DNA from 4 places in the Rosenbergiella sp. YN46 genome. Region 2 is predicted to be linked to each of the others. Evidence: predicted binding sites of a transcription regulator. Region 2 holds the regulator's gene; each other region holds the start of a gene.

Region 1 (7,570 bases), on a different contig from region 2:
TTTCTCTTCCATCAGATCCTGAAAATCGAAACGGTCGAGCGGCTCCTGGCCCCGATATTCACGTACCGCGTTCAGCGCGGTCTGCAGGAAAAACTGGTTGCTGACGCCCGGGATCTCCACCGGATACTGGAATGCCATGAAAATCCCTTCGCCCGCCCGCTCTTCGGGATCGAGCGCAAGCAGATCCTTGCCCTTAAACAGCACTTCACCGCCGGTCACCTCGTAATCCTCGCGGCCTGCAAGGGTCGCCGACAGGGTACTCTTGCCGGAGCCGTTCGGCCCCATAATGGCATGCACTTCTCCCGGTTTCACCTCAAGATTCAGGCCCCGCAGAATCGGGTTATCTTCCGCGCTTACGTGCAAATCTTTAATACTTAACATAGTGTTTCCTTTATAAAACTGCGGTTACCCGACGCTGTGTTCAAGGCTGATGGCCAGCAGCTTCTGGGCCTCTACCGCAAATTCCAGCGGCAGCTCCGAAAAAACGTCCTTACAGAATCCGTTGACGATCATCGAAATAGCGTCATCTTCGCTGATGCCACGCTGCAGGCAGTAGAACAGCTGATCTTCGCCGATACGCGAAGTGGTAGCCTCATGCTCCAGCTGGGCGCTGTTGTTACGACACTCCACATACGGGAAGGTGTGCGCGCCGCACTCACTGCCTATCAGCATCGAGTCGCACTGCGTGTAGTTACGGGCGTTAGTGGCGGTCGGCATGATCTTCACCAGTCCACGGTAGCTGTTCTGGCTTTGGCCTGCGGAAATGCCCTTAGAAATAATAGTGGAGCGGGTGTTTTTACCGATATGAATCATCTTGGTACCGGTATCCGCCTGCTGACGGCCGCTGGTCAGCGCCACCGAGAAAAACTCGCCAATGGAGTTATCGCCACGCAGAATACAGCTCGGGTACTTCCAGGTAATGGCCGACCCGGTTTCGGACTGAGTCCAGGACATCTTGCTGTTTTCGCCTTCGCACAGCGCTCGCTTGGTGACAAAGTTCAGGATCCCACCGTTATTGCTGTCGCCAGGGAACCAGTTCTGCACCGTAGAGTATTTCACTTCGGCATCCCGGTGGATGATGACCTCGACCACCGCGGCATGCAGCTGGTAGCTGTCGCGAACCGGTGCCGAACAGCCTTCGATATAGCTGACGTAGCTGCCTTCGTCCGCCACCAGGATGGTGCGTTCGAACTGACCGGTTTTTTCGGCGTTAATACGAAAGTAGGTGGAAAGCTCCATCGGGCAACGCACCCCTTTTGGTACATAGATAAAGGTGCCGTCCGACGCCACTGCCGCATTCAGCGCGGCGAAGAAGTTATCGTTGCCCGGCACCACGGTGCCAAGATACCGCTTCACCAGCTCCGGATATTCATGAATCGCTTCGCCAAAGGAGCAGAAAATAATGCCCAGACTCGCCAGCTTGTCGCGATAGGTGGTGGCGACAGAGACCGAATCGAAGATAGCGTCCACCGCCACCTCTTTGCCTTCGCGCACCGGTACGCCCAGCTGGTTAAAAGCCTCTTCCACCTCTTTGGTCAGAAAGGCGCTCTCCTGGCCGGTCTGCTGCACGGCGCCGGGCTGCGATGCGCAGTTATCGTCGCAGTTACCGCAGGAAGGCGCCGAGTAATAGCTGTAATCCTGATAGTTGAGCTTGTCGTAGTGCGCCTTCAGCCAGTGTGGCTCTTCCATTTTCTGCCAGGCGTGGAACGCGTTAAGGCGAAACTCCAGCATCCAGTCGGGCTCGTTGCGCCGCGCTGAAATGGCGCGCACCACCTCTTCATTAATGCCTTTCGCCAGTTCATCGGTCTGTAACTGTGTAAAGAAGCCCTCTTTATAGTTCAGGCTTCCGCTCCAGGTTTGTACATTGTCTTCTGTGGTATCTCTGGACATAACTATTCCGCCTGAACCCCAAAGCTTTCACCGCAGCCGCATTCGTTCTGCGCTTTCGGGTTATGAAATTTAAAGATCTGGTTTAAACCTTCACGCACATAGTCGACTTCGGTGCCGTCGATAAACGGCATCGCCTGGGTCGATACGTACAGTCGTGCGCCATCGCGCTGGTACAGGAGATCGTCAGCCTGAGGTTCGCTTACCGTATCCAGCACGTAGCCAAAACCCGCACAGCCGCTCTTTTTCACCCCCAATCGCAGACCAAGTACGCCTGGTTCCCGTTGAGTTAACTGGCGAATCTGCTCCGCGGCTGCTGACGTCAGCGTCAGCCCCTGCCATGCAAAATCGCCGGGATCGAATGTTCCTGCATGCAGTTCCATAGCTTCACCTCACTTTTGACCCTGTTAATGGGTCGATAGCATAATGGTAATGATAACAATTCTCACTTCAACCCAAGCTCCGCAGGGGCATTCACCGCAGAAGAGCTTTTACGGGGGTTTTTTATAAGGATAGACCCTGTCACCAGGCTTGCCGCTCCCCGGGACAATGTTCTATATGATTGATATTTATAGAATCAGTCGCACTCTGCAAAAGGCTTTAGCAATCAGTGTTAAAGGTGTATAGGTAATACCTATTTATCTGATAGCGACTGGCGGGAAAATAGCAGGCGCCGGAAAGATGAAGCGGCGCCTGAAGGGGAATATCAGAGCGTTTCGGCAAACCAGGGGTCGAAGGGATCGCTGAACCGGCGCCAGGCTTCCGGCCCCATGGCCATCTCATTATTGTTAAGCAGCGCGGCATCAAGCCGCTGCCGCAACCTGTTCTCATCTATTTCACTGCCGATAAAGACCAGCTCCTGACGTGCATCACCAACGCCATCCACCCAGTGACGGCGAATAAAATCCAGAGATTCCGGATCGGTCGGCCAGCGATTGCCCGGTACCGCCGCCCACCACATACCACCCGGCTCCTGTCGCGCTACTCCGCCAGCCTGGGACCAGATACCGGCATGCATCGGGCGGCTCGCCAGCCAGAAATAGCCTTTGGAGCGAATCACGCCCGCAAGGTCATGCATCACCAGATGATGGAAGCGTTTGGGATGAAACGGACGCCGCGCCCGCCAGACAAAGCTGCTGATACCGTATTCTTCAGTTTCCGGAATATGCTCGCCCCGCAGTTCCTTAAGCCATCCCGGCGCCTGAGCGGCCTTGTCGAAATCGAACAGTCCGGTATCCAGCACATCTTCCAGCGCGACCTCACCGAAGCGGGTATACAGGATCCGCGCTTCCGGATTCAGGGAGTGAAGAATCGCCGCTATCTTACGTAACTGGCTTTCGTTGACCAGGTCGGTTTTATTCACCACCAGGACGTTACAGAACTCGATCTGGTCGCTCAACAGATCCACCACCGTGCGGCTATCCTGTTCACCCGACGATTCTCCGCGAGCATGCAGACTCTCTCCTTCGTCATAATCCCTCAGAAAGTGACAGGCATCCACCACGGTGACCATCGTATCCAGCCGGGCGATATCCGTCAGGCAGTTGCCGTTTTCGTCGGCAAAGGTGAAGGTTTCCGCCACCGGCAGCGGTTCCGATATCCCGGTAGATTCAATCAACAGATAATCAAAGCGCCCTTCTCTGGCCAGCCGGTTAACCTCCAGTAACAGATCCTCGCGTAGCGTACAGCAGATACAGCCATTACTCATCTCTACCAGCTTTTCGTCGGTGCGCGACAGCGCCGCTTCACCGCCCCTGACCAGTCCGGCATCGATATTCACTTCCGACATATCGTTCACAATCAGCGCCACGCGCAGCTGTTCGCGGTTGTTGAGGAGATGGTTAAGCAGCGTAGTCTTACCCGCGCCAAGAAATCCTGACAGTACGGTAACGGGGAGTTTTTTCGCCTCACGGCGTCTGGTGAACGGCTCTGACATGGTGACAACCCCTTATATCGTTAAAAGTGAAGGTCTATCTTTTACAGTATTTGTTATGTTATAACATCTCAACATTGATTTTCCAGCCCCCGCTTTTCAGGAGATAAAGGATACCGATGTTCAGAAAATCACTGCGGTTACTGCCGGCGCTGCTCTGCCTGACGGGCAGCGTTTATGCGCAAAGCCACGCGACGCACTATCCGCTGACGGTGGAGAACTGCGGCCGCTCGCAGACCTTCCTTCAGCCGCCGCAGCGGGTAGTTACCCTTGGGCAACACGAAACCGAGCTGCTGCTGGCGCTGGGGTTAGGCAAAAGCATTGTCGGTACTGCGGTCTGGTTTGGCCGCCTGCCTCCGGCGCTGGCACCTGCGGGCCATGGGCTGAAACGACTGGCAGATAACGCGCCGGGATTCGAAGCAGTCGCCGCCCAACGCCCCGATCTGGTGCTGGCACAATACAGTTGGCACCTGGGCCCCCGTGGCGAAGTCGCAACCCGGGAACGCTTTGAAGATCTGGGTATCCACACCTGGGTAGCGCCGGCCGACTGTGTCGGTAAAGCCGTCACTGCCGACTCCAACGGCGACGGTGCCCGCACCGCCCCCTTTACCCTGGAGAGCATTAACCGCGAAATCGACGAACTGGCGCGCATTTTTAACGTCACCGAACGGGGCCAGAGGCTGCGACGCCAGCTTAAGCTGCGGATTGCGCATGCTCGCCAGCAGGCAGCGCGCCCCGGCTCCACACCCCTTAAGGTGGTATTCTGGTTTTCCAGTCCTCGCCTGAACGGCGATCCCTGGGTCGCAGGTAGCGATGGCGCTCCAGGTTGGATCAGCCGCACCCTGGGCCTGCGAAATATTATCGATTCCCGTGAGGAGTGGCCGGCAGTGACCTGGGAGCATATTGCCCGCTCCCGGCCCGATATTATCGTTATCGCCGATATGGAGCGTCGACTCTATCCCGCCGATAACGCCGCGGCAAAAATCGCCTTTCTGAAAAATGATCCTGTCACCCGGGAGATACCGGCCGTGAAACAGGGCCGCATCATCGTGATTCCCGCCATGTCTCTGAATCCTTCACTGCGTAACGTCGATGCCGTGGAACAGATAGGCAAGCAGCTCCCATGATGAGAAATCGTAGCGTCCTGCTGATTCTGAGCGGCACCCTCTGCCTTCCGCTAATGATGGTGGTCACCGCGGCCAGCGGCGATATGCCAATCGCTCCCGCAGACGTCGTGCGGGCCATCGCCAACGGTCTGGGTATCGGCCACTACCGCCTATCGCCCATTGATGAAGGGATCGTCTGGCAGTACCGCATGAGCCGTGCGCTGATGGCGGCCTGTAGCGGCGGCGGTCTGGCGCTATGTGGCCTGATACTGCAAACCCTGCTACGCAATCCTCTTGCCGAGCCGTGGCTGCTGGGGATCTCGGCGGGCGCCTCCACCGGCGCGGTCTGCATAATGCTGCTGGGCGTGGGCAGCGGGCTGCTCGGCGTGAGCGGTGGCGCCTTTCTCGGCGCCTGCTGCGCCTTCGGGCTGATTATGCTGCTGGCCGGTGGCCTGCGCGATGAAGCAACGCGCATCATTCTGGCGGGCGTGGCGGGAACCCAGCTGTTTAACGCGCTGACGGCCTGGGTGGTCAGCACCTCCGCCAATGCCGAGCAGTCACGTGGCGTCATGTTCTGGCTGATGGGTAGCCTGAGTGGGGTTCGCTGGCCGGAAGCGCTACTGGGGCTGGCAGCCGCAACGGCAGGTCTGGTCATCGCCCTGTGCTATGCCCGCTCGCTGGACGCCTTTGCCTTCGGTGAAGAGGTGGCCGCCACGCTCGGTATTCCGGTGATCCGGCTGCGGATCGTACTGATCCTGGTCACCGCGCTGGTGACTGCCACAATCGTCAGCGCTATCGGCGCCGTGGGTTTCGTGGGGCTGGTTATTCCCCACGTGGCCAGAATGCTGATCCGTACCAGCCACCTGACGCTCATCCCCGTCGTTTTTCTGATGGGCAGCCACTTTATGATTCTGGCCGATCTGGCATCTCGTAGCCTGCTCCCCCACCAGGTGCTGCCCGTCGGCGTGGTCACCGCACTGATCGGCGCGCCAGCTTTCGCCATCATTCTCTACCGCACCCGGGAGAACCCCTAATGAGACTCTGTGTCGAACGACTGAACGTCACGCTGAAAGGCCGCGCCCTTCTGCGCGATGTAGCCTTTAGCGCCGCGCCGGGCCTGACCGTCGGGCTGCTGGGGCCAAACGGCTCCGGGAAGTCGACCCTGCTACGCTGCCTGGCCGGGCTGATACCCTCACGCTCGCCATGCATTACCCTGGGCGCCACTCCACTGGCCGCGTACCCGCACCGCATTCTCGCCCGCCGGCTGGCCTTTGTTCCCCAACACGCCAGCGCCGATCCCGACCTGCGGGTCGAACAGATCGTTCGCCTGGGGCGCACGCCGCATCGCGGCGCTTTTTCCACCTGGCGTCGGGAAGATAGCGCCGCCGTGGAGCAGGCAATCCGACTGACGCAACTACAGGCGTTGGCCGATCGTCCGTGGCGTCAGCTATCCGGGGGTGAACGTCAGCGCTGCCAGATTGCCCGGGCGCTGGCGCAAAAGCCGCAGCTGTTATTGCTGGATGAACCGACCAATCACCTTGATATCCGCCACCAGCTGGCGCTGATGCAGCTGATTCACGAACTGCCTGTCACGGTGATTATCGCCCTGCACGATCTCAACCTGGCCGCCCGCTACTGCCAGCATCTGGTATTGCTGAATCACGGCACCGTAACGGCACAGGGAGAACCCGAGCGGGTGCTGACACCCGGCAACATTGCCCGCGCCTGGCAGGTTGAAGCCAGGGTGGAGCACTGTCCACCCGACGGCATGATGATTCATTTCCTGCCTCCCCAGGCACAGGCCGGATAACAGCACAACAAAAAGCCCGCCGAATGGCGGGCTCAGGCTAAGGTCTGGAGGCTTATTTTCTGCCGCTTGATTTGCGGGAGACATTTTCAGTGCCGTCCTCGCCGACGCGGACTTTGTACTTGTTCGATGCCCAGTGGTCCATTTTCAGTAACTTACGGGCCTGACGATTGGTTTTCATTCATCATTCTCCTGCGTGGTTTATCTGAAAAAAGCCACTCGAGTATGCAACATCCAGGCAACATTGGCAACTGTCTCCGGTGATTCTGTGACCAGTATTCAGACCAGCGCCGTCGTCAGGCGCGCGCTACAGCACAGACGCCCGGCTTCATCGGTTATCTCTATCTGCCACACCTGATGACGCCGCCCCAGATGCAGCGCCCGGCAACTGCCGTGAACCAGCCCTTCCCGCACGGCGCGCAGATGGTTGGCGTTAACCTCCAGCCCCACCACCTTCTGCTCGCCTTCGGTGCAGAGCCAGCCGGCCACCGACCCCAGGGTTTCCGCCAGCACCACCGAAGCGCCGCCGTGCAGCAGGCCGAACGGCTGACGGGTGCGATCGTCCACCGGCATAGTCGCCTCCAGCACATCATCGCCAAGGTGAACAAAACGAATGCCGAGCAGCCCCACCATATTGCCGTTGCCCGTGGCGTTCAGCGCCTCGAGCGAAACTTCACGTCGCCAGATCATCCGATTATCTCCAGCAGGGCCTGCAGCGGGTGACGAATGCCGCTGCCCTCTACCCGTTTAACCTGGCTACGGCAGGAGTAGCCGGTCGCCAGGCAGCGGTTACGCGGTAACTTTTGCAGCGCCTGATGCCAGGAAAGTTCATAAATC
Region 2 (7,570 bases):
CGCGCCAGTTGATGATTCCGGAACAGCAGCGGCTGCTGGAAACCTTTACGCTACTGGTGACCAACGCCCTGGAACGCCTGGCGCTGAGCGCCAGAGAGGCCCAGGCGCGGCTGGCTTCCGAACGCGAACAGGTGCGGAATTCACTGCTGGCCGCGCTTTCCCACGATCTGCGCACGCCGCTGACGGTGCTGTTCGGCCAGGCGGAAATTCTGACGCTGGATCTGGCGGCCGAAGGATCAAAGCACGCCCCCCAGGCCAGCGAAATTCGCCAGCAGGTGTTGAGCACCACCCGACTGGTCAATAATCTGCTGGATATGGCGCGCATTCAGTCTGGCGGTTTTAATCTGAAGCGTGAATGGTTGACCCTGGAAGAGGTGGTGGGTAGCGCATTGCAGATGTCGCAACTGGCTATTGGCTGCCGACATATCGATGTCGAACTGGCAGACCCTCTCAGTTTGATCCACGTGGATGGCCCGCTATTCGAGCGGGTGCTGATCAATCTGCTGGAAAATGCGACCAAATACGCAGGCTCTGATGCGAGAATCGGTATTCACGCCACCCGTCATCCGGATTTCCTGGCACTGGAGATCCGGGACAACGGGCCCGGGATTCCCCACGGGCAGGAACAGGCGATTTTTGATAAATTTGCCAGAGGAACCAAAGAGTCGGCCATTCCTGGCGTGGGGCTGGGCCTGGCTATCTGCCAGGCGATTGTCAGCGTCCATGACGGTACCATTTATGCGGAAAACCGCCCGCAGGGGGGGGCCAGCTTTCATATACGACTACCGCAGCCCCCCGCGCCGACGCTGGATGAAATGAGTGAGGCACTGTGATTAATCTGCTGATTGTCGAAGATGAAAAAGCCATTCGCCGCTTTCTGCGTAGCGCGCTGGAAGACCAAGGGATTCGGGTTTATGAAGCGGAAACGCTACAGCGCGGTCTGATTGAGGCCGCCACCCGCAAGCCGGAGCTGGTGATTCTGGATCTCGGCCTGCCGGACGGCGACGGCGTCGATTTTATTCGTGAAGTTCGCCAGTGGAGCGCCATGCCCATTATCGTTTTGTCGGCGCGCAGTGACGAACAGGACAAGATCTCGGCGCTGGACGCCGGCGCCGACGACTATCTGTGTAAGCCCTTCGGCATAGGCGAGCTTCAGGCGCGCCTGCGGGTGGCGCTGCGCCGCTGCGGCGGCGAACAGTCCACTCCGGTCTGGCAGTTCGCCGATGTTCGCGTCGATCTCGCCGCCCGGCGCATCACCCGCTATGATGCGGAGATTCATCTGACCCCCATCGAATTCCGGCTGCTGGCGACGCTGCTGAACAACGAAGGCAAGGTGCTGACCCAGCGCCAGCTGCTTAATCAGGTCTGGGGCCCCAACGCCGTCGAGCACAGCCACTATCTGCGTATTTATATGGGGCACCTGCGCCAGAAACTGGAACAGGATCCGGCGCGCCCGCGCCACCTGCTGACCGAAACCGGTATCGGCTACCGGTTTATTCCCTGACGCCGTTCAGGCAGCTATTAACCCAGCGACAGACAAAAAAAATCCACCTGCCGGGCAGATGGATTTCGTGTTGCAAAGACAGGGCCGTGCGATTACTTCGCCTCTTTCAGCACCTGGCTGACAATCTCGACGGCTTCTTTTTCGATCTGCTGACGATGCTCCGCCCCAAGGAAGCTTTCGCAGTAAATCTTGTAGGCGTCTTCGGTGCCGGACGGACGGGCGGCGAACCAGCCGTTATCGGTCATGACCTTCAGGCCGCCGATAGAAGCGCCATTGCCCGGCGCCGCCGTCAGACGCGCGGTGATGGGATCGCCCGCCAGGGTACTGGCGCTGACCATTTCGGGCGACAGTTTCGACAGCGCCGCTTTCTGTGCCGAGGTGGCCGAAGCCTGAATACGGTTATAGCTCGGCGCACCGAAACGGGCCGCCAGCTCATCATAGTGCTGCTGCGGGTTTTTACCGGTGACGGCAGTAATTTCCGCCGCCAGCAGACACATGATGATGCCGTCTTTATCGGTGGACCACGGCGTGCCGTCAAAACGCAGGAACGATGCCCCGGCGCTCTCTTCGCCGCCAAAGCCGAAGCTGCCGTCGTGCAGACCGTCCACAAACCACTTAAAGCCAACCGGCACTTCCACCAGCTTACGGCCCAGCTCGTTGACAACCCGATCGATCATCGCCGAGGAGACCAGCGTTTTTCCTACCGCGACCTCTTTCCCCCACTGCGGGCGGTGGCGGAACAGGTAATCGATAGCCACAGCCAGATAATGGTTGGGATTCATCAGCCCCGCCGGCGTCACAATACCGTGACGGTCATAGTCGGGATCGTTGGCGAAGGCCAGATCGAATTTATCACGCAGGGCCAGCAGGCCCGCCATAGCGCACTCCGAGGAACAGTCCATACGGATAACGCCATCTTTATCAAGGTGCATAAAGCGGAACGTCTGATCCACCTGATCGTTAACGATAGTGAGATCCAACTGATAGTGTTCAGCGATGCGCTTCCAGTATTCGATACCGGAGCCGCCCAGCGGATCGACCCCCAGTTTCAGACCCGCTTTGCGAATGGCATCCATATCCACGATGGTCGCCAGGCCTTCGATAAATGGCTGAACCAGATCCTGCTCGCGTACCTGGCCGCTGGCCCAGGCCGCGTCCAGGGACTGGCGCTTCACAGATTTCAGCCCTTCGGCCAGAAGCTGATTGGCGCGATCCTCAATCACCTTAGTGACGTTGGTATCCGCCGGGCCGCCGTTAGGCGGGTTGTATTTGATGCCGCCATCTTCCGGCGGATTATGGGACGGCGTAATAACAATACCGTCCGCCTGGGCGCCCGCTTTCCTGTTATGTTCAAGAATAGCGTTGGATACCGCCGGCGTCGGCGTAAAGCCGTTATCCTGTGCAGCGACGACCTCAACGCCATTGGCGCTCAGCACTTCCAGAACCGAAATAAACGCCGGTTCGGAAAGCGCATGGGTATCTTTGCCCACATAACAGGGGCCGGTGATGCCGTTAGCGGCGCGATTTTCCGCTATCGCCTGGGCAATGGCCAGAATGTGCGGCTCGTTGAAACTGTGACGGGCGGCGCTGCCGCGGTGGCCGGAGGTGCCAAATTTAACCGCATGTTCAGGATTGCCCGTTTCCGGCTTCAGCACATAGTACTGCGCCGTCAACTGCGCGACATTAATCAGATCGCTCTGCTGTGCAGGTTGTCCTGCGCGTTCATGGTTAGCCATTGTCCTGATCCTTCTGACATCAGAGTTAGATGGTGCCGCAAACTTTCTCGGTAAGAGTTGCAGGGAACTGCATACTCTGCATGATGTGTTCGATCATGCTGCATTTGCGGCCTGTATTGGTATTGGTAATCACCCAGTACGGCGTGCCGGGAACCGCTTTCGGTTTGGTCTGGTTACCGCTCTTAAGCAGGGTGCGCTCATCGGTCGCGAAGTAAACGCGGGTGCGGCCGTGCAGGGATTCCGTCGCTTCAACAAAAGCCGCGGCATCCAGAGAGTAGAGCGTGGAGAGCACCAGCATAAAACGATTAACGGCCTTCTTCTGCTCGGCGTATTCATCAGAGAGCAGCAGTTCACGCACCGCACGCACTCGTTCGCGGGCGCCTTTCACCATCGGTTTCGGCTCCGAACTAACGTGGGCCACAGGCGCCTGGGGTTTTGCTGAAGAGCTCTGTGCAGGCAGGGCGGCGGAAACTTTCAACATGCGCCGCAAAATGTCGGACGCGCTTTCGCCAATGTGCAGGGTGTGGCTGGCAATATAGCGATACAGCTCGTCATCAACTTCAATCGTTTTCATCTTAATCCAGTGCAATATCTTTCTGAATACAAGTCGTTGGGATTATAGAGACAAATCTCAACAGCGGATAGCGTCAAGCCAGGATAGCGGCAAAAGTCGGAATTAACCGGAAATTGCCGCCGCACGGCAGAATGCCTTCCATGATACCCTAACCAGACGAACTCAAAAAAAGAACTTTGCTATGAAACTCAACACCCGCCTGCAAACTGCGCAATCTCCGGGCTCCGCGACGCCCATCGTTCTGATTCACGGCCTGTTCGGCAGCCTGGATAATCTGGGCGTGCTGGGTCGCTCTCTAATGGAGGAACGCACCGTACTGCAGCTCGATCTGCGTAACCACGGTCTCTCCCCTCGCAGCGAGATCATGACCTATCCGGCGATGGCTCAGGACGTTCTGGATACCCTGGACGACTGCCAGTTCGATAAAGTCACGCTTATCGGCCATTCCATGGGCGGCAAAGTGTCGATGGCGCTGAGCGCGCTGGCTCCTGAACGTATCGATCAACTGGTACTTCTCGATATTGCGCCGGTGGCCTATCCGGTACGCCGCCACGACGCCATCTTCGCCGCCGTACGCGCCGTCACCGCACAGGGCGCCACCAGCCGCCACGACGCCGCTGCGATAATGCGCGAGCATATAGAAGAAGAAGGCGTCATCCAGTTTCTACTGAAATCATTCGCGAACGGCGAATGGCGTTTTAATGTCCCGGTGCTCTGGGATCAGTACGACAATATCACCGGCTGGGAGCCCACACCTCCCTGGCCGCATCCTGCCCTGTTTATCCGCGGCGGCGATTCACCCTATATTCAGGCCGCATATCAGCCGGAGATCGCCGCCCAGTTCCCCCAGGCGCGCGCACACGTCATTGCCGGCGCCGGCCACTGGGTTCACGCCGAAAAGCCCCAGCCAGTGCTGCGGGCCATCCATCGCTTCCTTGCTTCTGATTAAAAACCCATCGTCCGGTCGCCAGATGCGCTCCGGGCGTTGGCGCCCCGCTGAGCACTGATGTATGATGGCGCGCTGTAAAAATCCGCTCCCGTAGCCTTTTCCCTGTCAGCAGCAGCAAATCATGGCAAAAGAACAAACGGACCGCACGACGCTCGATCTTTTTGCAAACGAGCGTCGACCGGGTCGACCCAAAACCAATCCGCTGTCGCGTGACGAGCAGCTGCGCATCAACAAGCGCAACCAGCTTAAACGCGATAAAGTCCGCGGCCTGAAACGCGTTGAGCTGAAGCTTAACGGCGAAGCCGTGGATGCGCTCAATGAGCTCGCCCATGCGCGCAACATCAGCCGCAGCGAGCTTATCGAAGAGATTCTGCTGAGCCAGCTCGCCCAGCTCCGGGGCTAAGACCGCCCTTACGCCGCCCGGCATGTTGCATACTGTGCACCCTGCGACGAATAGCGGTTTCCGCACTCGAAGGGCTTCTGCTATGATTGCCCTATCCGTGGGCATTACGCAGCCACCATACTTTTTTAGATTCAAGAGGTTACTTTACTCATGGCAATCGTAGGCATTTTTTTCGGCAGCGACACCGGCAACACCGAAAATATCGCGAAAATGATTCAGAAACAGCTCGGTAAAGAAGTTGCTGAGGTGCATGATATTGCTAAAAGCAGCAAAGAAGACCTGGAAGGCTTCGATATTCTGCTGCTTGGAATCCCGACCTGGTACTATGGTGAAGCGCAGTGCGACTGGGACGACTTCTTCCCCACGCTGGAAGAAGTCGACTTCAACGGTAAGCTGGTTGCGCTGTTTGGTTGCGGCGATCAGGAAGACTATGCGGAATACTTCTGCGACGCGTTGGGCACCATTCGCGACATTATCGAACCGAACGGCGCCACCATTGTGGGCCACTGGCCGACCGAAAGCTACCACTTCGAAGCGTCCAAGGGGCTGGCCGATGACGACCATTTCCTGGGCCTGGCTATCGACGAAGATCGTCAGCCGGAACTGACCAACGAGCGCGTTGAAAAATGGGTTAAGCAGATCTCCGAAGAGCTGCATCTTGATGAAATTATCAACGCCTGATAATAGCCTGCTGCGGCGCGATCTGCGCCGCATTAATAGATATAACCGATAGTAATAATTGATACAATTTTTTAACTTTGCCCCACTAAGTAGTACAATATGTCCGGTAAAATGGGCTCAGATGCCGCATCTGGCATAAATTTTCCCACTTTTTTATTCACATTTTTGCAGGTTGAACGCGGTTTTCATTTACCCTTCACGGCTCTATAATGAGACGCATTCATCTTTTTTTATGAATTCTATGCAGTGCTCCAGAGGAGCTAAGTCATTAAGCAACAGGACATATTCCGCATGACTGACAACAATACCGCATTAAAGAAGGCCGGCCTGAAAGTCACGCTTCCCCGGTTAAAGATCCTGGAAGTGTTACAGGAGCCTGAAAACCATCATGTCAGTGCGGAAGACTTGTACAAACGACTGATCGATATGGGGGAAGAAATTGGTCTGGCCACGGTTTACCGCGTGCTGAACCAGTTCGACGACGCAGGTATCGTCACCCGTCACAACTTTGAAGGCGGAAAATCCGTTTTTGAACTGACGCAGCAGCATCATCACGATCATCTTATTTGTCTGGACTGCGGCAAAGTGATTGAATTCAGCGATGATTCTATTGAAACACGGCAGCGTGAAATTGCCACCCGGCATAATATCCGCCTGACCAACCACAGCCTCTATCTGTATGGCCACTGCGCCGAAGGCGACTGTCGGGAAAGCGATGACGCCCATGAGGTCAGCAAGAAGTAATCACGTCCGGGCCAGCGTCAAAAAAACCGGAGAGCGCTCTCCGGTTTTTTATTGCCATAAAAAACCCCACCATCGTGGGGTTTTTTGTTTGTACCGACGATATCGCGCTTAGCCGCCAGTCTTCGCCCAGGTATCGCGCAGACCAACAGTGCGATTAAACACCGGTTTGTCGGCGCTGCTGGTCAGTCCGTCAAGACAGAAGTACCCTTCACGCTCGAACTGGTAAGCCTTTTCCGGCTGCGCCGCTTTCAGGCTCTGTTCGCCATAACCCTGCTTCACCACCAGCGACTCGGGATTAATGGTGGAAAGGAAGTCTTCCGCCGCGCCCGGGTTCGCCACGCTGAACAGGCGATCGTAGAGGCGAATTTCGATAGGCAGCGCATGGGCGGCGCTGACCCAGTGAATCACCCCTTTTACCTTGCGCCCATCGGCCGGATCTTTACTCAGCGTATCGGCATCGTAGCTGCAGCGGATCGCGGTGATATTTCCATCGGCGTCTTTTTCCACCTCTTCGGCTTTAATCACATAGGCGTTGCGCAAACGCACCTCTTTGCCCAGCACCAGGCGCTTATACTGCTTGTTCGCTTCTTCGCGGAAGTCGGCGCGATCGATCCAGATTTCGCCGCTGAAAGGCACCTCACGGCTGCCCATTTCCGGACGATTCGGGTGATTCGGCATAGTAACCATCTCGCTCTGCCCCTGCGGATAGTTAGTAATGATCAACTTAACCGGATCGATAACCGCCATCGCACGCGGCGCGTTCTCGTTGAGATCTTCGCGAATACAGGCTTCCAGCGACGCCATTTCAACGGTGTTGTCCTGTTTGGTAACGCCGATACGCTTACAGAATTCACGGATAGCCGCTGCGGTATAGCCACGACGGCGCAGGCCAGAAATGGTCGGCATGCGCGGATCGTTCCAGCCTTCAACGATCTTTTCGGTCACCAGCAGGTTAAGCTTACGCTTGGACATGATGGCG
Region 3 (7,570 bases), on a different contig from region 2:
TTTTGTAATACCACTCACTGGGATGTTTCACTATCATCCTGTTTGTCACATCCCGGTAAGACGGGTTATGAATCGCGCTCAGATATTCCTGCCGTGAATAGGGGCTGATGCCTCCATCTATCCGGTTCAGTAACCGCTGATAGTTATACGGCACCATTGCTGTGGGTGTTGGATGGCACCAGCCAGCTGAATTTGGGTAATACCGACATGGCTGCTCCCTCAGCCGCTCATCGGTCTGCTGATGATGTTTTTGATTTCGTCTGTCCCCGTGGTTTTAAAATCTGGTGCGGAGAATGGCATATCGGCGCCATTGCCTGGCACCAGGTATTCCCCCACCTTCAGGGTCAAATCGCCTTTTGAGCCATGCTCAATCCCGCTGTCACTGAGTTTCAGGTAAGAGCCACCGTCATTCAGCGTCAGCGTTTTTGGCGTGCTGATGACAATTTCATCGTCAGTGCTGGTAATGGTCAGCGCTTTTAATGCCTTTCGCTGTCTTAGAGTTACTTAATGTTTTCATTCATCGCCAGTAGTATATTCATCCCCATTCCATTTGAGAATGTATTTCGGCCCACAAAAAATATCTCTCATTCCCTTATGTTTTTTTTCGCTAACCCCCAAGAATGTACACATATATGATGCGTCTACAGGCTTCCCATCATGCATATAGATTTGGAATGTCACCATTGGTGAGTCATTTAAAGAAGTAGAGCAATCAATCTGATCACAAGTTCCTGGCGGGGTAGAGTCAGAATATGTATACTCAATTACATCTCTAGAGCCATCACCATATAAATCGATGTAAAACCTCCCAGTTTGACCATCAGTAAAACCTGATAACTTTAACTTATTTGCATCAACTAAAGTATTTATAGATTGTGATTGAGATGAGTGAGGATAACCCCAAACTGTCAGTAGCAACAACATCAAAACAGATTTGTTACATTTCATATTTAATCAGCCTCAGGTATACCTTGCTTATAATTAACTCTGATATTTTCAGCTATTTCAGACTTTGTGATTCTTCCATCTTTATTTACATCGTGATAAAGATTTTTATTGTAAGTATCTCCATCACCTTTTTTATAAATAATATCATTCGGTTTTAACTTTATAGTTTTCGGACTAAATATTGAATAATAAACATCTTCAAGGGACCACTGTTCAGTAGGAACACCAACGTTACGTGACTGCATCAGAAAATATTTTTTCACGTACTCCATTTGCTGTACATGATCCATTCTACGGAGTTGTGCGGTAGTTGTTCCCAGTTCCTCAGCTGTTACTCTCATGAATTGAATTAACCCAGTAGCTGACGAACCTGGATTTTTAATGTCTGTCCTAAATGTTTTTCCTGTTTCGAGAGCAATACAAGCCATGATATAATTAGGGTCAATTCCTAAATCATTTGAAACCTCCAATAATTTAGCCCTAAATGCAGATGTTTTTTCGGCCCCGAATTTTTCAAAGAACCTCTTCATCCAAATAATTTTATTACTGGATTTAAACATCCCCAAAAACACCACCGGATGCATATGCCACAACGAAGGCCCCAGCTTTAACTTAGCGGCATCCTGCATCCATACCATATTTTCAATATACGCCTCACTGTACTCTTTCCATTCCGGCGCATCCTTCATCAGGGTGTTCAGAAACGACTGCCAAATCGATGTCTCCTTTTTGTAATACCACTCACTGGGGTGTTTCACTATCATCCTGTTTGTCACATCCCGGTAAGACGGGTTATGAATCGCACTCAGATATTCCTGCCGTGAATAGGGGCTGATGCCACCGTCAATCCGGTTCAGTAACCGCTGATAGTTGTACGGCACCATTCTGTGGGTGAAGCGGGTATCATGACTGGAGGCTCGAAAAAGTCGGTCATACAGGGTACGAATCAGACCTTTCGGTGGCGTTTTGCCATCCAGGTGGTCGAAGCTCGTCGCCTCGTCCACGGTGGTAGTGAACCCCAGCTTTTCCAGATCATATTGAGATAGAGTTTCAACAGCTTTATTTGCTTTCGCCACATAGCCGTTGGCATAGGGTAAAAACCAGTATTCCTGATTCTGTGCATCGGTTTCTGTTTTCACCTGGCTCAGCTTCAGAATGGCTTCCCCCTGTGAGACGCGCCCGCTGCTGACCATGGACAGCGTCTTCAAATCTTTCGAAAACAGCGGCAGCCCCGTCGGGCATTTCAGGTACAGCGGCGCGCTTTCACCCACCTTTTCCGGGTTTTTCAGAAAGGTTTCAAGGTTATCATCCATGCTCAGGCATTCAATATGCACCTGATAGCGGGCATCGTAACCGCCCTCTTTGGGGAGCTGAAAATAACCCAGATGCCCCACGCTGTCACCGGCGCTTATTGAATAAGGTGTCGGACAAACGACCGTATCAAACTGCATCGGCTCCTCATAAGGTGGCAACAGGTGCGACCACCATGACGGGCGGGTCGCCACTCCCCCTGCTGAAACAAGATTATTCCTGTCCGTCAGGATCCAGTATTGCTCTCCTTCCTTCAGGCTGGTCTCTGTTCCTTTGGCTTTCTCTTTATCGGGCAATCCCTTAAAAGTGACCAGACCATAGTGGCGACCATTAAACCCAATGGTGCGCAGGTTGCTGTCTGTGGCAGACCACTCAATATGGGCACCTTTCGGGATGGTAGTCACACGATACGAATCGCTGACCTCTTTGTTATTGGTACTGGCGCTCATCACCCATTCAGGGCGGTAAGCCGACAAATTATCATTCACAATCCACTGCGTTTCGTTTTCACTTTGTTCATAAGCAGAATACGGCGCCAGGTGCATATACAGCGTATAAAAATGCAGGCCGCTTTCCTGTTTCTCACCCGGCTGAATATAGTGCCGCACCAGCACAAAGGAGCCAGAAACGTTCAGCGGCCCCGTTTCCCACGGAACTGTCTGGTAATCACGGCAAATCCGGTACGCCACCACTTCCCCGTCCGCCATGCAGCGAACGCTCTGCTCCCCCCGGTAGCCCGCAGGAAAGTCAACCATTTCGGAAATCGCCCTGCCGCTCAGCGCACACCAGGGCGTCGTGGTATTCGTGATATGAATCCCCCCGTGCCACATGCCATTGCTTCCCAGCAGGTACCAGCCGGACGCCTCACCTGCCAGGTGAGACATCACAGCTTCCTGGCTGGCAAAGTCACTGCCGCGATGGTTGGATGGCACCGGCCAGCTGAATTTGGGTAATACCGACATTTATCATTCCTTAATCATTCTGTATTACACTACAGGGCCAGTACAGGCGGTGATATTTGCAGAAGCCAGAGCGCACAGCCGAAGTCCCGTAACGGCTAAAAATCACTCAATAATACACCGCCAGAATGTAATAACAATAAAAAGAAAATGGATTTGACCCTATATACCAAGCAAACCTCAGGATGCGGGTTTGAGTACCTGAAAGCGATCGTTAATTCGGGTCGTCAGAGGGTCCGCTATGCCCGGTAGCGTATGGCTGAAAAATTCAGATATTGCATTCCCGTCGAGACTGTAATTAAAGTTGTGCAATTGCCTGTTTTTGATATGTTCACTCCAACAACGGAGACAGGCAAATTATGGACGAAAATAAACTCAAAACACTGGCTGCTGAACTGGCTAAGGGTCTCAAAACCGAAGCAGATCTCAATCAGTTTTCCCGGATGCGATAAACAGCGTCTATCGCAGTGTGCATCATCCACATGTGTAGTGGATCACAAAATCAGGACACCGGCATAGCCTCTTTCCACTGATTTTCATATTCACAGGGTGATAACCCGCCATTGGATGTGTGGGGGCGCTGCTGGTTGTAGTAGTGTATCCAGACAGTAATATCCTGCATCATCTGTCGAACATCACTGTAGCCACCCGCCGGTATCCATTCACTCTTCAGGCTCCTGAACACCCGTTCCATCGGTGAGTTATCCAGGCAGTTTCCTTTCCGGCTCATGCTCTGCATTGCCCCATGGCGCCACAGTAACTGCCGGTATTTTTTACTTCTGTACTGGCCGCCCTGGTCTGAATGGCACAGCTGTCGCCCTTGTCCGGTATGACCGGCTCTCCAGGGCACTGCGCATTGCCCGACATACCAGCTCCGCATCCGGCGAAGACGACACCGCACTGCCCACGGTTCGCCGTGAGTACAGGCCGATGACCAGCGCCAGATAACACCAGCCGCCATTCACCCGCACGTAGCTGATGTCTCCACTCCAGGTCCTGTCCGGTGTTTCCGGTGTGAAGTGCCGTTTCAGCAGGTCCGGCGAGGCCGTTGCTTCCTCCTTCACCCCACGGTATCGGTGCCGCCCCGGCTGGCGGCTCTCCAGTCCGCATTCCTGCATCAGTCTGCGGCCAGCCAGCGACCCACCTTATACCCTTCCCGGCGCATCAGCTGATTCAGCATCCGACTTCCTGCCGCTCCCCGACTCTGTTGATGCAATTCCCGTATTCGGGCGCGCAGCTGCATCCGTCTGACATCCACAGGGCGGGTCTGCGAGGCGTAATATCGGCTTCGGGAGATTTTCAGCAACCGACACACCACTACCACCGGCCATTTCCTTCTCAGCCGTGTGATTAGCGCACAGATTTGGTCGGGAGTTCGCTCATCAGCACGGCTGCCTGCTTTAGTATCTCTTTCTCCATTTCCAGGCGCTTAACCCGTGCCCGGAGTGACTGAATTTCCCGCTGCTCCGGTGTCAGGGCAGAGCCAGTCGGCGTTTCTCCCTGAATCTCCGATTTATACTGCCGTATCCATTTGCGCGGCAGGGTGGCGTCCACATCCAGAGCCCGGGCGACATCCACGGCGCGCTGCTGATGCTTAACAACCTGTTCAACGGCTTCCAGTTTGAATTCGGGAGAGAAACGGCGCTTCATCTGTTTACGCTGAGTCATGGTCAGTTACCTCAATTTGCTGTTGTTACATTAACAGGCTATTGAAGTGTCCGGTATTACTGAGCCACTACACATGGTGCGTAACAGCCTGAAATACGTCGCCAGGAAGGACTACAAAGCCGTCACCAGCGGACTGAAAGGGGTATGACCGAAGAGGCGGCGCTGATGGCGCTGAATAACTTCGCGGCAGCCTGAGACGATAAAATATCCACAAATCAGTAAAAGCTGGCACGCCCACCGGGAAAATCGGAATACGTTTTTCGGCTACCCGCCCGATATCCGCAAGGCCATCTACACCCCAAACGCTACAGGATCACTGAACAGCGTGATCCGTGCCGCGATTAAGAAACGCAAGGTGTTCCCGATGGATGACTCAGTGCGAAAGGTTATTTACCTGGCAATCCAGTCAGCATCGAAAAAATGGAGTATGCCGATCCAAAACTGGCGGCTGGCAATGAGCCGTTTTATTATCAAGTTCGGTGATCGCCTGAGCTATCACCTTTGACGTGGTGGCAATTACACAGAATTAGGGACAGACTCTCATCAGCCAGTATGTATCCCCTTCACTACCCTGCATGGCCGCAATAAAATCCGCAGCCGAAACGGTAGCCATCAACCTGTAGCACCACTTTCATCCTGTTCTCCCTGGATTTATTGTTGTCACTTACATATCATACACCGCTCACAAAATAACCGAAATTTCTGTAATGGGTTTAAAAACCTATTCTAAATCAGTTTTCTACTCCAGACAGGCTTTTCCCTACAGATCGGTACGTCACGATATACACTGAAACAACATTAACTTGGTTTACCAGCAGATAACCTTATTAACCCTTCGTTATCCTGTTCCGGGTACGAAATTTGTCTACGCTCAAAAAAAGCGCATTTAACGCCCCTCTTCAGATTGCAGATAAAAATTGTTCTCATTATCATTGCCTCATGCTTTTTCAGGTTTTTTCCTGGTGCTCTCCGGCTATCAGGCCTTTGCCGATCGGTCTCGTTCACAGGTGGTTCTATGCATATGCACGCTAACAGTTCGTGGAAAATTACCGGTTTTTCCCGGGAAATCAGTCCGGCCTGGCGTCAGAAGCTGCTCTCTCTCGGTATGTTGCCCGGCTCTTCGTTCCGCGTGGTACGAGTGGCGCCCTTCGGCGATCCGGTACAGATAGAGACGCGACGCATCAGCCTGGTGCTACGTAAAAAAGACCTGGCGCTGCTCTCCCTGGAAGCGCTTTCCTGAAAGGCCCTGGCGCCAGCGATTTCAGGCACCGCAAACCACTTTCACGTTGACAATGCTAAAAATGAAAAAACTCACCATTGGTCTGATTGGCAACCCTAACTCAGGAAAAACCACGCTTTTCAATCAGTTGACTGGTTCCCGTCAGCGGGTCGGTAACTGGTCCGGCGTCACCGTCGAGCGTAAAGAGGGGCAGTTTTCCACCACCGATCATGCCGTTACGCTGGTGGATCTTCCCGGCACCTATTCCCTGACCACCATCTCGTCCCAGACCTCGCTCGATGAGCAAATCGCCTGCCACTACATCCTGAGCAACGACGCCGATATGCTGATAAACGTAGTGGATGCCTCGAATCTGGAACGTAATCTTTATCTGACGCTGCAACTGCTGGAGCTGGGTATTCCCTGCGTGGTGGCGCTGAACATGCTGGACATCGCCGAAAAGCAGCAGATCCGTATCGACATCGACGCCCTTTCCACCCGCCTGGGGTGTCCGGTGGTGCCACTGGTTTCTACCCGCGCCCGGGGCATCGATGGCCTGAAGCTGGCGATTGACCGCCATCGCGGTAACACGCCTGTTGAACTGGTGCACTACCCCCAGCCCCTGCTGGCGGAAGCCGAGCAGCTTGCCGAACAGATGCCGGCCACCCGCCCCCACGGCGAGCGGCGCTGGCTGGCGCTGCAGATGCTGGAAGGCGACATCTATAGTCGTCGCCTGGCGGGCAGCGTCGTCGGCGCGCTCGATGGCGCACTGGCGCGACTAAGCGGTCAGATAGAGGATCCGGCCCTGAGCATTGCCGACGCCCGCTATCAGAGCATCGCCGCGATTTGTGACGAAGTCAGCAACAGCCTGACCGCCGCGCCTAACCGCCTGACCGTGGCGCTGGACAAAATCGTGCTCAGCCGTCTGCTGGGGCTACCGGTGTTTCTGCTGGTGATGTACCTGATGTTCCTGCTGGCGATCAATATCGGCGGCGCCCTGCAGCCCATCTTTGACGGCGGTTCGGTGGCACTCTTTATTCACGGCACCCGCTGGCTGGGAGACACCCTGCACTTCCCGGAATGGCTGACCATCTTCCTGGCCCAGGGAGTGGGCGGCGGTATCAACACCGTGCTGCCGCTGGTGCCGCAGATCGGCATGATGTACCTGTTCCTCTCCTTTCTTGAAGACTCCGGTTATATGGCGCGCGCCGCGTTTGTGATGGACCGCCTGATGCAGGCGCTGGGGCTGCCCGGTAAATCTTTTGTGCCACTAATCGTCGGCTTTGGCTGTAACGTGCCGTCAGTTATGGGCGCCCGAACGCTGGACGCGCCGCGCGAACGGCTGATGACCATTATGATGGCGCCCTTTATGTCCTGCGGCGCCCGGCTGGCGATTTTCGCGGTCTTCGCCGCCGCCTTCTTCGGCAAACAGGGGGCGACGGTGGTTTTCTCGCTCTATCTGCTG
Region 4 (7,570 bases), on a different contig from region 2:
GATATTCCAGACCCGCTGCGCATACTGCAGCAGTTTATCGTGTTTGCTGTCGCGTTTTTCATTCAGCAGCGACGGCAGGACAATAGCCAGAGTCTGGGCGTGATCCAGACCGTGCATGGCGGTCAGCTCGTGACCCAGCATATGGGTGGCCCAGTCCTGGGGAACCCCGGCGCCGATCAGTCCATTCAGCGCCATGGTGGCGCCCCACATCAGGTTGGCGCGCACGTCATAGTTTTCCGGTTCGGCCAGCGCACGTGGGCCTTCTTCGATCAGAGTCTGCAAAATGCCTTCGGCGAAACGGTCCTGGATTTTGGCGTTCACGGGCCAGGTCAGATACTGCTCTATAGTGTGAACGAAAGCGTCCACCACCCCGTTGGCCACCTGGCGCGGCGGCAGGGTATAAGTGTAGACCGGATCGAGCACGGCGAAGCGTGGCTGGACGTGCGGCGACTTAAAGGCCCGCTTATCGCCGGTCGCACGTCGGGAAATCACTGCGCCCTGGTTGGATTCCGAACCGGTAGCCGGCAGCGTCAGCACCGAACCCAGCGCGATAGCGCTATGGATCTCGCTGCCGTAGTTTTCCAGAATCTGCCACGGATCGACCCCTTCAGGGTAGCGGGCCGCGGCGGCGATAAATTTGGTGCCGTCCAGTACCGAACCGCCGCCGACCGCCAGCAGGAAGTCGATATTCTGCTGACGTACCTGCTCCACGGCCTTCATCAGAGTCTCGTAGGCGGGATTAGGTTCGATACCGCTAAATTCATGGACTTCCAGGCCTTTCAGCGCATCGTACACCTGGTCGAGTACGCCATTTTTCTTAACGCTGCCGCCACCGTAAGTAATTAGCACCCGGGCGTCGGCCGGGATTTGTTCGCGCAGGTCGGCAATAGCGCCTTTGCCGAACAGAATGCGGGTCGGAGTATGAAGATCGAAATTATTCATGGTGAATTCCCGTCTGGTTCAAAAAAGTATGGCGTTATTTTGCGGCTCCGGCGGCCTTCGCCTCAATGCTCATTTCTGCCTTTGTCTTGCCTGTTTCTCCAGGAATGTAGAGAAAGCACCAGATTTTATGCACAATGTCAGTCGAGCGAGAATCGCGGGAAGGGGGCAGTGAAATGGCGCATACGGCAATCTGTCAACAGCTGGCAGAAAGAATTAATATTTTGAAAAACAATGAAAAAATATCGGAGGATAGCGTGCCGGGATTATCGCTGATGTACGGTACCGCACCGCATCCCCGGGCGCCTGTTGTATACCAGCCGGGTATCATTTTTCTCTTTTCCGGGCATAAAACAGGCTATCTTAATGGTCGGGTTTTTCAGTACAGCGCCAGCGACTACCTGCTGCTGACGGTGCCGCTGCCGTTCGAATGCGAGACCCTCGCTACCCCGGAACAGCCCCTGGCGGGAATGCGCATTAATGTAGATATCGCACAGCTCCAGGAATTGCTGATCGAAATTGGCGAAGATCCCGCTTTTCAGCCGCAGCCGGTGGTCAGCGGCATTAACCCCACGCCGCTGACCGAAGATATACTCTGTGCCGCGGAACGGCTGCTGGACGTGCTGGAAAACCCGCTACAGGCCCGGGTACTGGGGCGTCAGATTATCCGTGAAATCCTGTTCTATGTACTGACTGGCCCCAGCGGAGGCGCGTTTATTCAGCTTTCCAGCCGTCAGAGCCATTTCAACCTGATCGGTCGGGTGCTACGGCGCATAGAGACTCGCTATATGGAAAGCCTCAGCGTCGATCAGATGGCGGCGGAGGCCAATATGAGCGTTTCGGCGTTCCACCACAACTTTAAGGCGGTGACCAGTACTTCACCGCTTCAGTATCTGAAGAGCTGGCGGTTGCATAAGGCGCGAATGCTGATGTTGCACGATGGCGTAAAGGCCAGCGCGGCGGCGATGCAGGTGGGGTATGAAAGCCCTTCCCAGTTTAGTCGTGAATTTAAGCGTTATTTCGGTGCCACGCCGCAGCGGGAAGTGGAGAAAATGCGGAGCATGCCGCCGCTGCCGGAAGGCGAAGCGACGGCGCGCAGAGGGAATCAGGAGCGGGCGTAGCGTTTTTTCAGAATTACCGCCAACGCGCTGACCAGCCCGGCGACCAGCAGGACTACCGGCAACACCATCAGGAAGGTCATCACCTGTTCTTCATGGTGCTGTACGAAGGGCACCAGGCCCAGCGCATAGCCGAAACTGGTGACCACCACCACCCACAGCAGCCCGCTCAGCCAGTTAAAGAGCTGGAAACGGCGGTTCGACAGGCCGGAAAGCCCCGCCAGGGTCGGCAGCAGGGTGCGAACGAAAGCCAGAAAGCGGCCCGCCAGCAGCGCCAGCAGCCCGTGACGGTCAAACATTCGGGTGGCGCGCTGATGGTAATGCAGAGGCAACTGCTCCAGCCAGCCCTGAACGATGCGGGTATTGCCCAGCCAGCGCCCCTGGAGGTAGCTCAGCCAGCAGCCCAGGCTGGCGGCGATGGTCAGTAACAGAATCGTGGGGACGAACCCCATCACGCCCCGGCTAATCAGGGCTCCCGCCAGAATCAGCAGGCTATCGCCCGGCAGGAAAGAGGCGGGCAGCAGACCGTTTTCCAGAAACAGCGTGACGAACATGACGAAATAAACGAAGCCCACCACGTGGGGATCCGCAAGCGCGGTAAAGTCATGTTGCCAGAGCGCGGCGACGATATTCTCTATAACGGTCATGGGTGTTCCTGTGGAAAGAGCGAACTGCGTGTCGGGGGCTATTGTAACCGGAAAAATCCCAGGAGCGGTGGCCCTGGGGCAATAAAATGCAGAAACTTTGACCCAGGGTGTTCATTACCGCGTCCACCAGCGGAAAGCTTACGTGATACGGGCGAATCCCGCGGCTAAATCCGCAATTAAATCTTCAACGTTTTCTAAACCGATGTGCAATCTGACCAGGGTGCCGCTGAAGTCGGGTTGACCGCCCGGGCGAATAGCCGCCAGCTCTTCCGGCTGGTTCGCGAGAATAAGCGACTCGAAGCCGCCCCAGGAATAGGCCATGGAAAAATGTTGGAAGTGGTCAAGGAACTGCGCCATGGCGGCATCGTCGAGCCGTTTCTTCAGAACGAAAGAGAACAGGCCGCTACAGCCCAGAAAATCGCGTTTCCAGAATTGGTGTCCCGGACTCTGGGGCAGGGCCGGATGGTTTACCCGCGCCACCTGGGGCTGTTCGGCCAGCCACTGCGCCACGGCGATACTACTCTCCTGGTGCTGGCGCAGGCGCACCGCCAGAGTGCGCAGGCCGCGGCTGGTCACGTAGGCCGTATCTGCATCCACCATCTGGCCCATCAGATAGGCGTTTTCCCGCAGCTGTTCCCAGCAGCGCTCGTTCGCCACCGCCGTACCGATCATGGCGTCTGAATGGCCCACCAGATATTTGGTTCCGGCCTGAATCGAGATGTCGATACCGTGCTCCAGCGCGTTAAACAGCACCCCGGCAGACCAGGTGTTATCGATCATAATGACGGCGCCCGGCGCCTTGCGGCGTACCGCGCGCACAATGGCGGGGATATCCTGAACTTCCATGGTGATAGATCCAGGGGATTCGAGGAAGACAATGCGGGTATTGGGCTGCACCAGATCGGCAATGTTTTCGCCCACCATGGGATCAAACCAACTGGTGGTCACGCCCAGCTTCGCCAGAATTCGGGTACACAGATCCTGCGTAGGCTCATAGGCGCTGTTGGTCACCAGGATATGGTCACCCTGTTCCACAAAAGCGAGGATAGTATTGGCTACCGCTGCCGCGCCGCAGGGGAACAGCGCGCAGCCCGCTCCCCCTTCCAGTTCACACATCGCCTCCTGGAGCGAGAAATGCGTCAGAGTACCGCGACGCCCATAGAACAGCTCGCCGTCGGCGCGGCCTTTGGTGGCGCGTTTTTTCTGTTCCACGCTGTCGAATACCAGCGAAGAGGCGCGCTGAACCACGCTGTTGACCGCGCCCTGGGTATAGCGTTTACGCCGGCCGGTATGCACCAGGGTGGTTTCGATATGCTGCTTTGTCATTGTCATCCCCATCTTTACGTCTGGATGTCCAAAATAAGCTAGCGGGACTTTGAGTGCAATGGGCCAGAAGACGAAAGGGTGAACGCTTCCCGTTTTTTACTGCGTGAGCGCAAGGAAAATGAGGACAAAGTACGTCAGCATGTAAATACTAATGAGAACTACTATCAATTCGAAGCCGTTTTGGTATTATTACGAACAGTTTTTCTCTAAATTTTGTCCTGGAGAGTTAGTGTGACAGAGAATTTGATGCAGACGGATCTCTCCGTCATGGGTATGTATCATCATGCCGATATCGTCGTAAAGATAGTGATGATCGGCCTGATTCTGGCGTCAGTGGTCACCTGGGCCATCTTCTTCAGCAAGGGAGCCACCATGCTGAAGCAGAAGAGCCGTCTCAGGCGTGAACAACAGGCTCTGGCCGATGCCCGTTCGCTGGAAGAAGCGAGCGAAAAAGCGGCTTCTTTTGGAAACGGCAGTCTCTCCGCTCTGCTTCTTCAGGAAGCGCAGAACGAACTGGAACTCTCCGCAGGCAGCGAAGATAACGAAGGAATTAAAGAGCGTACAGGCTTCCGCCTGGAGCGGCGTGTGGCTTCCGTTGGTCGCCTGATGGGGCGTGGTAATGGCTATCTGGCCACTATCGGCGCTATCTCTCCGTTTGTGGGGCTGTTTGGTACCGTATGGGGGATCATGAACAGCTTCATTGGTATCGCCCAAACCCAGACCACCAATCTGGCCGTTGTGGCGCCGGGTATCGCGGAAGCGCTGTTGGCCACGGCTATCGGCCTGGTAGCGGCGATTCCTGCGGTGGTTATCTACAACATCTTCGCCCGCACCATCGGTAACTTTAAAGCCGCACTGGGTGACGTGGCGGCGCAGGTGCTGCTGCTGCAAAGCCGTGACCTTGACCTGGAGGCGACCGCGGCAAACCGCCCGGTACAGTCGGCCCGTAAACTGCGTGTAGGTTGATACGCTATGGCGATGCACTTTAACGAAAATGTCGATAACGACGGCGAAATGCATGACATCAACGTCACGCCCTTTATCGACGTGATGCTGGTGCTGCTCATCATCTTCATGGTGGCGGCGCCGCTGGCGACGGTGGACGTGAAGGTTAACCTGCCGGCGTCCAGCAGTAAGCCGGAGCCGCGCCCGGAAAAACCGGTCTACCTGTCGGTGAAAGCGGACAACAGCATGTTTCTTGGTGACGATGCCGTCACCAAAGAGAATATGGTCAATGCCCTGAACACCATGACGCAGGGCAAGAAGGACACCACCATCTTCTTCCGCGCGGATAAAAGCGTGAACTACGAAACCATGATGGACGTAATGGATACGCTGCGCCAGGCAGGCTATCTCAAAATAGGTCTGGTGGGACAGGAAGTTTCCCATAAGTAGCGGTTTTTTAGCGTTAAAACTGTAAACCCCGGCACTGAATGCCGGGGTTTTTTTATGGTTCATCGCGGATTGGCGTGAAGCTGAAGTTACCGGTGGCTGTCCTGTCTTCCGGGTGAGTATGTCGCGCAGGAGAAGCTTCCGTTCACCTTGAGGTGATTTTTTATATGCCGGTTGCGGAACCGGTGAATCGACAGTGATGTGCCGTATTCCGGAGAAATATGCCGCGCCGGCGGAGGTTCCGTTCACCTTAAGGTGATTTTTTATATGCCGGTTGCGGAACCGGTGAATCAACAGTGATGTGCCGTATTTCGGAGAAATATGTCACGTTGGCGAAGGTTCCGTTCACCTTAAGGGTATTTTTATATGTCGGTTGCGGAACCGGTGAACGGGCCAGGGGCTCAGATGCCGCCCCTGACAACCCCGCTTTCCGGCGTGAAAATCGCCGCTGTCGCGGGCCCCTGCGTATTCCCGCCAGCCGGGCGGGTCGGGCGTGACTCCACGTCCTTGTGCCGCACGCCCTCAGCCCGACGTCCTGTCGGGCTGACCCTGGCTGCCGTGAATACTCCGGCGATTTTCAGGCCGGAGTGTCATCGCCTTTAACCTTCTGCCCTGATTAATCAGAGCTGGCATCATTTGAAAAAACAGACTGAAGCGACGAGGGGCTTATATCCCGGCTTAAAAAACGCCGTAGCGTTCACGCAGGGCCGGAGGAGCGACAGGATGTCGCGACAGGGCAAGGCCGCCTGGGATGGCGACTCTTGCCCGTTCCGAAAAGCCCGGCGTGATAAGCGAAGGGGCCCCGAAGGGCGTTTTTTAGCGCCGGGGAGCCCGGGTCGCCAGGGGAGCGGCGACTGAGCCCCCCTGGCCCGTTCACCGGCGGTGGATTAACAGAGAAGCAATCACGCAAAGTGAACGGAACCGCCCACCGCATCGTCATATTCTGCCGCTTCTCTGAAACCGGGCGCCGAAGCTGTCTGTCACCCTCACCCCGGCCCTCTCCCTGAAAGGAAGTGGGGCCCCAGTCCGCCGCATCATCATATTCTGCCGGTTTTTTGTTTCCGTTTTCGAACACTCCACGCTAATCCGCGCTGAACCTTTTTTATGGACATCGGACTTTAAGCCCGCGCGCTTTGACAGCGCCATCCCGTCACTACAGAATAACGCCACAGGCTACCCGGGAGCGCGTTATGAAGGAAGAACGACATCTGCGGATACTGAAACTGCTTGGCCAGCATGACTGGCTGGCGACCGATGTTCTGGCACGCGCCCTGGCAGTGAGCCAGGAGACGCTGCGCCGCGATCTGCGGGAGCTTCAACGTCAGGGAAAGATTCTGCGCAGCCATGGTCGGGCGCGCAGCCTGCTGGGGGGTACCTCTTATGCCGATCCGTTTCGCGCCCGCCAGAAGAGCCACTACGCCCGCAAGGCGGATATCGCGCGTCGGGCACTGCCCTGGATCGACGAAGGCATCACGCTGGCGCTGGATGCCAGCACCACCAGCTGGTATTTGGCGCGTCAGCTTCCCGATCTCTCCCTGACGGTTTTCACTAACAGTCTGCGTATCTGCCAGGCGCTGGAGCGTCGCCCGAATATCCGACTATTGCACAGCGGTGGCTGGCTCGATCGCGACAGCGCCTGCTATGAGAATCCTGCCCTGCTGGCGCTACTGCGCCATATCGACATTGACTTGTTTATTTTCTCCTGCCAGGGGGTGGATTCCGCAGGCGATATCTGGGATGTACAGGGCTGGAATGCGCGTTTTAAACAACTGCTGCTGGCCCGGGCGGGGCAGTCGCTGTTGCTGATGGATGCCAGCAAGCGCGGTCGCACCGGCGAGGTGTGTATCGGCTCTCTGAGCGGGGTGACGGCGCTTATTGATGACGCAAACCGCGCCCCGTAAAGTTGGCCGCCACGTCACGAAAAAACAGCGTGGCGGCCACAGCGTTTCAGGCATGCAGGAATCACTGATCTGAAGACGCCTGCCACAGATTCAGTTCGCCATCGGCTACATGAGCGTCGATGGCGTTCAGTTCTTGCTCGCTAAAGCGCAGGTTATCCAGCGCCTTCACGTTCTCTTCCAGTTGCTCTGTACGGCTGGCGCCGATCAGCACCGAGGTTACGCGTTTATCCTTGAGCAGCCAGCTCAG

Evidence for each region. The regulator Fur, encoded in region 2, represses iron uptake genes when iron is present. The targets are predictions, from matches to a motif close to ATAATAATGAGAACNACTATCAA.
Region 1: a site for Fur is predicted at 2,314-2,336, ahead of sufA (Fe-S cluster assembly scaffold SufA). Genes of this name have one in related genera too.
Region 3: a site for Fur is predicted at 5,797-5,819, ahead of feoA (ferrous iron transporter A). Genes of this name have one in related genera too.
Region 4: a site for Fur is predicted at 4,176-4,198, ahead of exbB (tol-pal system-associated acyl-CoA thioesterase). Genes of this name have one in related genera too.

The regions. Positions count from the first base shown of each region.
Region 1 is NZ_JAZHEE010000021.1:40,687-48,256, forward strand. It holds gene sufC (Fe-S cluster assembly ATPase SufC) at 1-381, opposite strand, end outside; gene sufB (Fe-S cluster assembly protein SufB) at 406-1,890, opposite strand; gene sufA (Fe-S cluster assembly scaffold SufA) at 1,893-2,270, opposite strand; gene zigA (zinc metallochaperone GTPase ZigA) at 2,594-3,823, opposite strand; gene V3W49_RS14935 (ABC transporter substrate-binding protein) at 3,940-4,947, shown strand; gene V3W49_RS14940 (FecCD family ABC transporter permease) at 4,944-5,960, shown strand; gene V3W49_RS14945 (ABC transporter ATP-binding protein) at 5,960-6,736, shown strand; gene sra (stationary-phase-induced ribosome-associated protein) at 6,789-6,914, opposite strand; gene menI (1,4-dihydroxy-2-naphthoyl-CoA hydrolase) at 7,013-7,423, opposite strand; gene ydiJ (D-2-hydroxyglutarate dehydrogenase YdiJ) at 7,420-7,570, opposite strand, start outside.
Region 2 is NZ_JAZHEE010000006.1:40,235-47,804, forward strand. It holds gene kdpD (two-component system sensor histidine kinase KdpD) at 1-833, shown strand, start outside; gene kdpE (two-component system response regulator KdpE) at 830-1,504, shown strand; gene pgm (phosphoglucomutase (alpha-D-glucose-1,6-bisphosphate-dependent)) at 1,597-3,240, opposite strand; gene seqA (replication initiation negative regulator SeqA) at 3,266-3,814, opposite strand; gene ybfF (esterase) at 3,996-4,763, shown strand; gene ybfE (LexA regulated protein) at 4,885-5,166, shown strand; gene fldA (flavodoxin FldA) at 5,317-5,847, shown strand; gene fur (ferric iron uptake transcriptional regulator) at 6,139-6,591, shown strand; gene glnS (glutamine--tRNA ligase) at 6,700-7,570, opposite strand, start outside.
Region 3 is NZ_JAZHEE010000025.1:1,293-8,862, reverse strand. It holds gene V3W49_RS16100 (hypothetical protein) at 1-31, opposite strand, end outside; gene V3W49_RS16095 (hypothetical protein) at 220-438, opposite strand; gene V3W49_RS16090 (hypothetical protein) at 514-948, opposite strand; gene V3W49_RS16085 (hypothetical protein) at 951-3,221, opposite strand; partial or broken gene V3W49_RS16080 (IS3 family transposase) at 3,721-4,886, opposite strand; partial or broken gene V3W49_RS16075 (transposase) at 4,954-5,391, shown strand; gene feoA (ferrous iron transporter A) at 5,902-6,126, shown strand; gene feoB (Fe(2+) transporter permease subunit FeoB) at 6,188-7,570, shown strand, end outside.
Region 4 is NZ_JAZHEE010000004.1:213,416-220,985, forward strand. It holds gene yqhD (alcohol dehydrogenase) at 1-942, opposite strand, end outside; gene V3W49_RS05830 (AraC family transcriptional regulator) at 1,116-2,060, shown strand; gene V3W49_RS05835 (DedA family protein) at 2,045-2,704, opposite strand; gene metC (cystathionine beta-lyase) at 2,843-4,030, opposite strand; gene exbB (tol-pal system-associated acyl-CoA thioesterase) at 4,262-4,996, shown strand; gene exbD (TonB system transport protein ExbD) at 5,003-5,425, shown strand; gene V3W49_RS05855 (hypothetical protein) at 5,828-6,025, shown strand; gene fucR (L-fucose operon activator) at 6,613-7,323, shown strand; gene mgrA (L-glyceraldehyde 3-phosphate reductase) at 7,385-7,570, opposite strand, start outside.